4 regions of the Blautia sp. DFI.1.216 genome follow, and region 2 is predicted to be linked to each of the others. Evidence: predicted binding sites of a transcription regulator. Region 2 holds the regulator's gene; each other region holds the start of a gene.
The links. The regulator Rex, encoded in region 2, represses fermentation and respiration genes when NADH is low (regulators of the CRP and FNR family bind a similar motif). The targets are predictions, from matches to a motif close to ATTGTTAANTANTTAACAAT.
Positions count from the first base shown of each region.

Region 1: the regulator Rex is predicted to act here: its motif matches at 1,636-1,655, upstream of pckA (phosphoenolpyruvate carboxykinase (ATP)).
Region 3: the regulator Rex is predicted to act here: its motif matches at 761-780, upstream of LJE11_RS06635 (complex I 24 kDa subunit family protein).
Region 4: the regulator Rex is predicted to act here: its motif matches at 778-797, upstream of LJE11_RS07230 (iron-sulfur cluster assembly scaffold protein).

Region 1 covers NZ_JAJDML010000005.1:108,896-111,104, forward strand. Annotated here, with positions in the region: gene pckA (phosphoenolpyruvate carboxykinase (ATP)) at 1-1,484, opposite strand, end outside; gene LJE11_RS03540 (PIN domain-containing protein) at 1,944-2,209, shown strand, end outside.
Region 2 covers NZ_JAJDML010000002.1:8,035-10,243, reverse strand. Annotated here, with positions in the region: gene LJE11_RS00955 (bifunctional ADP-dependent NAD(P)H-hydrate dehydratase/NAD(P)H-hydrate epimerase) at 1-799, opposite strand, end outside; gene LJE11_RS00950 (redox-sensing transcriptional repressor Rex) at 889-1,536, opposite strand; gene LJE11_RS00945 (ABC-F family ATP-binding cassette domain-containing protein) at 1,797-2,209, shown strand, end outside.
Region 3 covers NZ_JAJDML010000012.1:34,449-36,657, reverse strand. Annotated here, with positions in the region: gene LJE11_RS06640 (YoaK family protein) at 1-691, shown strand, start outside; gene LJE11_RS06635 (complex I 24 kDa subunit family protein) at 1,014-1,493, shown strand; gene LJE11_RS06630 (NADH-quinone oxidoreductase subunit NuoF) at 1,490-2,209, shown strand, end outside.
Region 4 covers NZ_JAJDML010000013.1:80,141-82,349, forward strand. Annotated here, with positions in the region: gene LJE11_RS07225 (TraX family protein) at 1-720, opposite strand, end outside; gene LJE11_RS07230 (iron-sulfur cluster assembly scaffold protein) at 973-1,665, shown strand; gene LJE11_RS07235 (GGGtGRT protein) at 1,684-2,209, shown strand, end outside.

The DNA of each region.
Region 1 (2,209 bases), on a different contig from region 2:
GCATATGTGTCACGAGGATCAAGGATACCTGTGTCTACGCCGTTAAGCTCTGTTGGAACTTCGAAATCGAAGAATGGGATCTTCTTAGTAGGAGCGTTGAGGATATCTCCGTTAAGGATTGCATCGATGATACCACGAGTATCTTTGATGGAGATACGTTTTCCAGTTCCGTTCCATCCTGTGTTAACGAGGTAAGCTTTTGCTCCGCTCTTTTCCATTTTCTTAACAAGTTCTTCTGCGTATTTTGTCGGATGCAGTTCAAGGAATGCCTGTCCGAAGCAAGCAGAGAATGTAGGTGTAGGCTCTGTGATTCCACGCTCTGTACCAGCAAGTTTAGCTGTGAATCCAGACAGGAAATAGTACTGAGTCTGAGCTTCTGTCAGGATAGATACTGGAGGAAGTACTCCGAAAGCGTCTGCGGACAGGAAGATTACGTTCTTAGCTGCCGGTGCAGAAGAGATCGGGCGAACGATGTTTTCAATGTGGTTGATCGGATAAGATACACGAGTATTCTCTGTTACGCTCTTATCTGCGAAATCAATCTTGCCTTCAGCATCAAGTGTTACATTCTCAAGAAGAGCGTTACGTTTGATCGCATTGTAGATGTCCGGCTCAGATTCTTTGTCAAGGTTGATAACTTTAGCGTAGCATCCGCCTTCGAAGTTGAATACGCCGTTGTCATCCCAGCCATGCTCGTCATCACCGATCAGGAGACGTTTCGGGTCTGTGGAAAGAGTTGTTTTACCTGTTCCGGAAAGACCGAAGAAGATAGCTGTGTTTTCGCCGTTCATATCTGTGTTTGCAGAGCAGTGCATGGAAGCCATGCCTTTCAGTGGAAGGAAGTAGTTCATCATAGAGAACATACCTTTCTTCATTTCTCCGCCGTACCATGTGTTTACGATAACCTGCTCTTTAGTTGTGATGTTGAACATTACAGCTGTTTCAGAGTTAAGGCCTAATTCTTTATAGTTTTCAACTTTAGCTTTGGAAGCGTTGTATACAACGAAATCTGGCTCGAAGTTTTCAAGTTCTTCAGCTGTTGGCTGGATGAACATATTTGTTACGAAATGTGCCTGCCAAGCAACTTCAACGATGAAACGGATAGCCATACGAGTATCTTTGTTAGCACCGCAGAATGCATCTACTACGAAAAGTCTCTTGTTGGAGAGCTCTTTTTTAGCGATTTCTTTTACTGCATTCCATGCTTCCTGAGTTGCAGGATGGTTATCGTTTTTGTATTCGTCTGTTGTCCACCATACTGTATCTTTGGAGTTCTCATCCATAACGATATATTTATCTTTAGGAGAACGTCCTGTGTAGATACCTGTCATAACGTTAACTGCACCAAGTTCGCTGACCTGACCTTTTTCAAAGCCTTCCAGTTCCGGTTTGGTTTCTTCTTCAAATAATACTTCATAAGAAGGGTTGTAGACAATTTCTGTAGTTCCGGTAATGCCATACTTGCTTAAATCGATTTTTGCCATCTTACGTTTAACCTCTTTTCTTCGTTAATGAAAGCGCCTGTTTAAACAGGCTTAAGATACCTTACCATAAAAGCGAATGGGTATCGCTTCTCTTTTACTATTATACATATTTAACGCTTAAAATCAACAGGATTTTTGCCTTTTTTTGAAATTTGTTAAAGATTTATCAACTCAAATTTGATGAAAAAACCGTCATTTTTCACAAAAGGTATGTAAATTTATTATAGTGGCAATATGGGAATACTATTCGTGGATATGATAATATTCTGTCTGACTGGAATAGGCAGGAAAGACAACCAGGAAATACTAACCAGGAGAGCTGCCACTATGTGGTTGTGCCGAAGAAAGATGCATGTTAAAATAGGAAAGAATTATCCGGCTGAAAATGACAGAGTATTATACAGCAGAGAAAAATAAAGGTTACTGTGAACGGAGTGAACATTAACAAATAAAGAGAGGATGAAGATTATCAAAACTTATTATTTAATTGATTATGAAAATGTAGGAAGTGAAGGCTTCAAAGGATGCGAAAAATTACGGGAAACAGATATTATCCATCTTTTTTATACAGACAACAGCAGAAAAATAGACCTTGATATTATCAATGATCACGGAGAGTCAAAACTGATCACGCATAAAGTACCGACAGGAAATCAGTCAGCAGATATGCATCTGGGCTCTTATCTGGGATATCTGATAGGAAAAGAGTGCACAGGTCAGGATGA
Region 2 (2,209 bases):
CAGAGCTTTTCAGAGCAGCTGCTGCACTCAGATATGCAGCTCCGCACATTCCTTCGCTGCCAGCTATAAGAAGAACCTTACCGAAGGTTCCTTTATTTCCATAGGGAACTCTCTCCGGAAGCATTTTTAAATCTTCACGTTCCAGATGATGCATACAGATTTTCTTTCCGGGTATGGAATAGATTCCGATATCCGTAACAACGATCTCACCGCCATACATGCGTCCGGGATAAAAACACAGCCCTCTTTTGCGAAAAGCAAAGGTAACCGTAAGATCTGCCCGGAATGCAATCCCCTTCTCAAATCCGGTATCTGAGTCAATCCCGGATGGAATATCCACAGCTACTTTATACGCAGATGCCCGGTTCATTGTACTGATAAGCTCTGCATATTTTCCCTCTACAGGTCTGCTCAGTCCAACCCCAAAGATGGCATCTACTATAGTAGTATATTCATCCGGATCCAGGTTATGCACCCGGGGCACCTGATAATATTCTGCTGTTTTAAGCTGTCCGGCAGTTTCAGCAGTCATTTTCTCTTCCTTACCCGCAATATAATACCAGGTTCTGACTCCTCTCAACTGAAGCAGTCTGGCAATCGCCAATCCGTCTCCGCCATTGTTGCCGGTTCCGCAGACCACAAGGATTTTCTCTTTTTCTTTATTCTTTAATCTCTGTACAATCTCCTCAACCGTCTTTAATGCCGCCCTCTCCATAAGTACTGGAGACGATATCCCGGCTTTCTGAATCGTATTATGATCCAGTTCTTTCATCTCAACAGCAGTTACAATCTCTCTCATCTGTTCACCTCCTGTTTACAATAACACATTTACATACAAGAGAAAAGCTGTGATCAGATGACCACAGCCTTGTGTTTCACAGTTATCCCTTACATCCCTTCATGTTCCTTTCTGTACTCACTCAGGTTATAGGACAAAGTCATAAGACTCTCTGAAAGATGTACGTTCTCTACCATTACATCCTCCGGGGCATCCAGATCAATATGTGCAAAATTCCAGATTGCCTTAATTCCATTATCAATCAAAATCTTTGCCATCTCTTTGGCTTTAATTTTAGGAAGAGTCAAGATCGCGATCTCAACCTCATTCTCCTTCAGAAACAAAGGAAGATCGCTCAACATCTGAATCTCAATTCCACGAACTGCAATCCCCTCAAGTACAGGATTGACGTCAAAAATACCAACCAGCTTAAATCCGCGCTTTTCAAAATCCACATAATTGGCCAATGCCTGTCCCAAATTACCGGCACCCAGAATAATCATCGGATGTACAGTATCCAGCCCAAGGATCTTACCGATTTCTGTATACAAATAGCGTACATTATAGCCGTAACCCTGCTGACCAAAACCACCGAAATTATTTAAGTCCTGACGAATCTGGGAAGCCGTCACATGCATCTTCTTGCTAAGATCATTTGAAGATATACGCTCTACATTCTCCTCCATCAATTCACCGAGGTAGCGGTAGTACCGCGGCAAACGCTTGATTACCGCTTTCGAAATTTCCTTAGCTTCCACAAATTTTCCCTCCTTAGCTTATCTATGTCAATTATACCCAGATGTTATTTTATTGTCAAATTAAATTTGTACTTTTTGACCAAATATTTCTGTATTTTTTTATCAATTTCATTCTGAAAAATTCCCCGGAATATCATATTTTCTTCCATGCATCCATCCGGTGCTTTCTTTTCTCTGGACAAAATCTCTTAAAATGCTTTCAAAAACAGGCATTTTCGATTATAATAGTACGCGGACAAATTACAAACGGAGGAATTCCTATGATTTTATCATGTCAGAATATCTGTAAATCCTTTGGCGAAAAAATCATTCTCAAGGATGCCAGTTTCCATATAGAAGACCGCGAAAAGGCAGCTCTCATCGGCAATAACGGTGCAGGCAAGACGACTCTGCTGCGAATCATTATGCATGAGCTCTCCCCGGATTCAGGAAACGTGGTACTTGCCAAAGATAAAAATATCGGCTACCTTGCCCAGTATCAGGACATTCATGGCCATCATACCATTTACGAAGAACTGATTTCCACCAAACAGCACATTATTGATATGGAGAACCGTCTGCGCTCTCTGGAACAGGAAATGAAAACCACCACCGGAGATGCTCTGGACAGCCTGATGAATACTTACACAAGACTGAGTCACCAGTTTGAACTGGAAAATGGTTACGCTTACAA
Region 3 (2,209 bases), on a different contig from region 2:
TAATCAACACGAAATACAAATGTCGGAAGCCTTTTTAAACAGTGCATTCCTGGCACTGTCAGGAGGTTTTCAGGATGCTTACACCTATAATGCAAGAAACGAAGTATTCTGTAATGCACAGACAGGAAACGTCGTTCTTATGAGCCAGCACTTTATGGCAGGAGAACTGACAGCAGGACTGGGATACTTCTTTCCTATTATTTTCTTTGCACTGGGCGTATGGGTTGCGGAGAAAATACAGGCAAATTATAAATATGCGCAGAAGCTCCACTGGCGGCAGGGTGTTCTGCTGGCAGAAATCCTGATCTTATTTACAGTAGGTTTCCTGCCAACCGAATACAATATGCTGGCGAATGCCATGGCATCTTTCGCCTGTGCAATGCAGGTACAGTCTTTCCGCAAGGTAAACGGATATTCCTATGCAAGTACTATGTGTATCGGTAATTTGCGCAGTGGTACAGCTGCGTTGTCAGTTTATTTTCGTGAAAAAAAATCAAAACAGCTAAAACAGGCGATGTATTATTTTGGAATCATCCTTATGTTTGCCTTGGGTGCCGGCATTGGTGGAAATCTGTCCATACGCTATGGAATCAGAATGATCTGGGTTTCCTGTGGATTCCTTATGATCAGCTTTCTGTTGATGTTTATAGAAAAATATAAGCATTTCCATGAGGAACATGAAATTAAATAATGCAGCCATTTCCAGAAAGGTCATTGAGAAGAAGATAATATTCTTTTCAATGATCTTTTTTGTTTTGATATTGCTATTAAATTAACAACCCTGTTAAAGAAATTGCTTTTCATTTCTATACATTTATGAATACTATACATCTATAACAAATTGTTATAAATTAATTTCAGAAAATTTCAAAAATGATATTGTGCAAAACAACTATATAATGTATAATATCAACAGCACATATGTTGAAAATAACTAAAGCTGCGTGGGAATCGATATATCGGTACTATATTAAAACCGATGTATCAAAATTACTATTTAAGGAGGGAACCGAATGTTAGACCAGTCTTATTACAGAAAAGCGGATGAGATCATCGAGCACTACGGACGTACAGCAGCATCGCTGATTCCGATCATGCAGGATATTCAGGCGGAATATCGTTACCTGCCGGGAGAATTGCTGACTTATGTAGCGAAAGAAATCGGAGTAAAAGAAGCCAAGGCCTACAGTGTAGCCACATTCTATGAGAATTTTTCTTTTGAGCCGAAAGGGAAATATGTCATTAAAGTGTGTGACGGAACAGCCTGTCATGTGAGAAAATCCATGCCTGTAAAAGAGGCTTTGATGAAGGAACTTGGACTGAGCAACAAGAAACACACTACAGATGACATGCTTTTTACCGTAGAAACAGTATCCTGTCTGGGTGCATGTGGACTTGCCCCCACACTGACTGTCAATGATGAAGTACATCCGAAGATGACTCCTGAGAAAGCTGTAGAACTTTTGAATAAACTGAGAGGAGAGTGCGTATGAGTATTAAGAGTAAAGAAGACCTGTTAAATAAGCAGGCTGAAGTAAATGAGCAGATTAAATCTTATACCTGCCGCGTTCTTGTCTGTTCAGGTACCGGATGTATCGCATCCGGAGCGCAGAAGATTTATGAAGAGATGTCAGTACTCTGTGAGAGAATTGATGGAGTAACAGTTGAAATGCAGAAGGATGTGCCTCATGTAGGCGTGATCAAGACAGGGTGCCAGGGCTTATGTGAACTTGGACCTCTGATGAGAATTGAACCATATGATTATCAGTATGTTCACGTACAGCCAGAAGACTGTAAGGAAATTGTGGAGAGAACTATATTGGAAGGGAAACCTGTAGAGAGGCTGTTTTATCGTGATAATAATACAGTCTGTCCACATCCTGATGATATTCCTTTCTTAAATCAACAAACACGTATCGTCCTTGAAAACTGCGGAAAAATTGATGCGGAATCTATTGAAGAGTATATTGCTGTGGGAGGCTATCAGGCACTTGCAAAAGTGATGGGAAGCATGTCCCCGCAGGAAGTTATTGATGAAGTAACTAAATCCGGGCTTCGCGGTCGTGGCGGTGCAGGATTCCCGGCAGGCAAGAAATGGTCTCAGGTTGCACGCCAGGCAGAGAAAACCCGCTATGTTGTATGTAATGGTGATGAGGGTGATCCCGGTGCATTTATGGATGGTTCCGTCATGGAAGGTGATCCATATAAG
Region 4 (2,209 bases), on a different contig from region 2:
TCTCAGGATTACCAGAATGGTAATGTGCACCGGATAAAACCAGTAAAAAACATATTTCAGAAATCTTCCTTTTACAAATCCACGTTCACCATTGTACATATTAATGGAAAGAAAAGCAAAGCAGGCTTTCCATTCATAGTAAAGCCAGCAGCTTCCGATGATCGCCTGGGCGGTTTTATCGTTGCGGAACCAGTACATGATCAGCAGGAATACAAATCCCCGCCATCCGTAATCTGCCTTCAGAAACACAGAGACAGTCAGCAGTGCCAGCACGCAGACAAGCTGCATTCTCTGATTATCCCAGAAGTATTCCAGGGCACAGAATGCCAGGTATCCCAGAAACAGGGTGAAAAATACATTCTGTTTTTCATATCTCCAGGTGTTGGTAAACATGAAGTTCCATGGAATCTCAGAGATACATGCAAATAGAAACAGATTCAGGCCATATTTCTTACGGTTATGTGTATGCAGAAATCCTTCCACTAACAGAAAACAGAAAATTGGAAAAGCGGCCCTGCCGATATCCCGGAAAATCCGATACCAGCTGTAATCCACGCCGCCGAAACTGAAAAGGGTTGCAGTTGTGGCAGGATAATTATACAGGATCATTAAGCCGGTATGGTCAATCAGCATCAGGGTGATAGCAATTAATTTTAAAGAGCTTCCGCTCAGAACCTGAAATTTTGCAGGGAGAAAGGAAGCAGGTAACTTTGTTGTCATAATAGAAATCCCTTCATTAATAGAAATTAGAACTATTTTACCACAAAAAAATCAAAGATGGTTAAAAATTTTACAATTTATGACTGGACGAATCAGCACTTTTGTGAGAAAATAACACTAGGTTGTTAGGCATACTCCTCTGAAGTCATTCAGCAGACATCGGAGTTTTATCCTGTGCAGTTCATTCAGCAGTTCTGTACAGTGGAGAGTATAACAACATGAAGTTAATCTATACTTGAAAGGAGTTTTACAATGATTTATTCACGCGAAGTAGAAGAAATGTGCCCAGTTGCACAGGGCGTTCATCATGGCGCCGCTCCAATCCCAGAAGAAGCTAAATGGGTACAGGCAAAAGAAGTCAAAGATATTTCCGGTCTTACACACGGTGTTGGCTGGTGTGCACCACAGCAGGGTGCCTGCAAGCTTACATTAAATGTTAAAGAGGGTATCATCCAGGAAGCACTGGTTGAGACTATCGGATGTTCAGGTATGACTCACTCTGCAGCTATGGCTTCCGAGATTCTTCCGGGACTTACAGTTATGGAGGCACTGAACACAGACTTAGTTTGTGATGCGATTAATACAGCTATGAGAGAACTCTTCCTTCAGATCGTTTATGGACGTACACAGTCTGCATTCTCAGAAGAAGGACTTCCAGTAGGTGCTGGACTTGAAGACCTTGGTAAAGGACTTCGTTCTCAGGTTGGTACAATGTATGGAACTCTGAAAAAAGGACCTCGTTACCTTGAAATGGCAGAAGGTTATGTAACAGGTATTGCTCTTGATGCAGATGATGAGATCATCGGATATCAGTTCGTAAGCCTTGGAAAAATGACTGATTTCATCAAAAAAGGCGATGACCCGAATACTGCATGGGAAAAAGCAAAAGGTCAGTATGGCCGTGTTGCAGACGCTGTTAAAATTATCGACCCAAGAAAAGAATAATTTAGGAGGTAACAGGAAATGGCTTTATTTGAATCATATGAGAGACGAATTGACAAGATCAATTCTGTTTTAAACAGCTATGGCATTGCTTCTATCGAAGAAGCTGAGAAAATCACAAAAGACGCAGGTCTTAATGTTTACGATCAGATCAAAGGCATTCAGCCGATCTGTTTTGAGAACGCTTGCTGGGCATATACAGTAGGTGCTGCGATCGCAATCAAAAAAGGATGTAAGAAAGCAGCAGATGCAGCAGCAGCTATCGGTGAAGGACTTCAGGCATTCTGTATTCCTGGATCCGTTGCTGATACACGTAAAGTAGGTCTTGGACATGGTAACCTTGGCAAGATGCTTCTTGAAGAAGAAACAGAGTGCTTCTGCTTCCTGGCTGGACATGAGTCCTTCGCAGCAGCTGAAGGTGCTATCGGTATCGCTGAGAAAGCTAACAAAGTTCGTCAGAAACCATTACGTGTTATCCTGAACGGTCTTGGTAAAGATGCTGCTCAGATCATCTCCCGTATCAACGGCTTTACATATGTAGAGACAG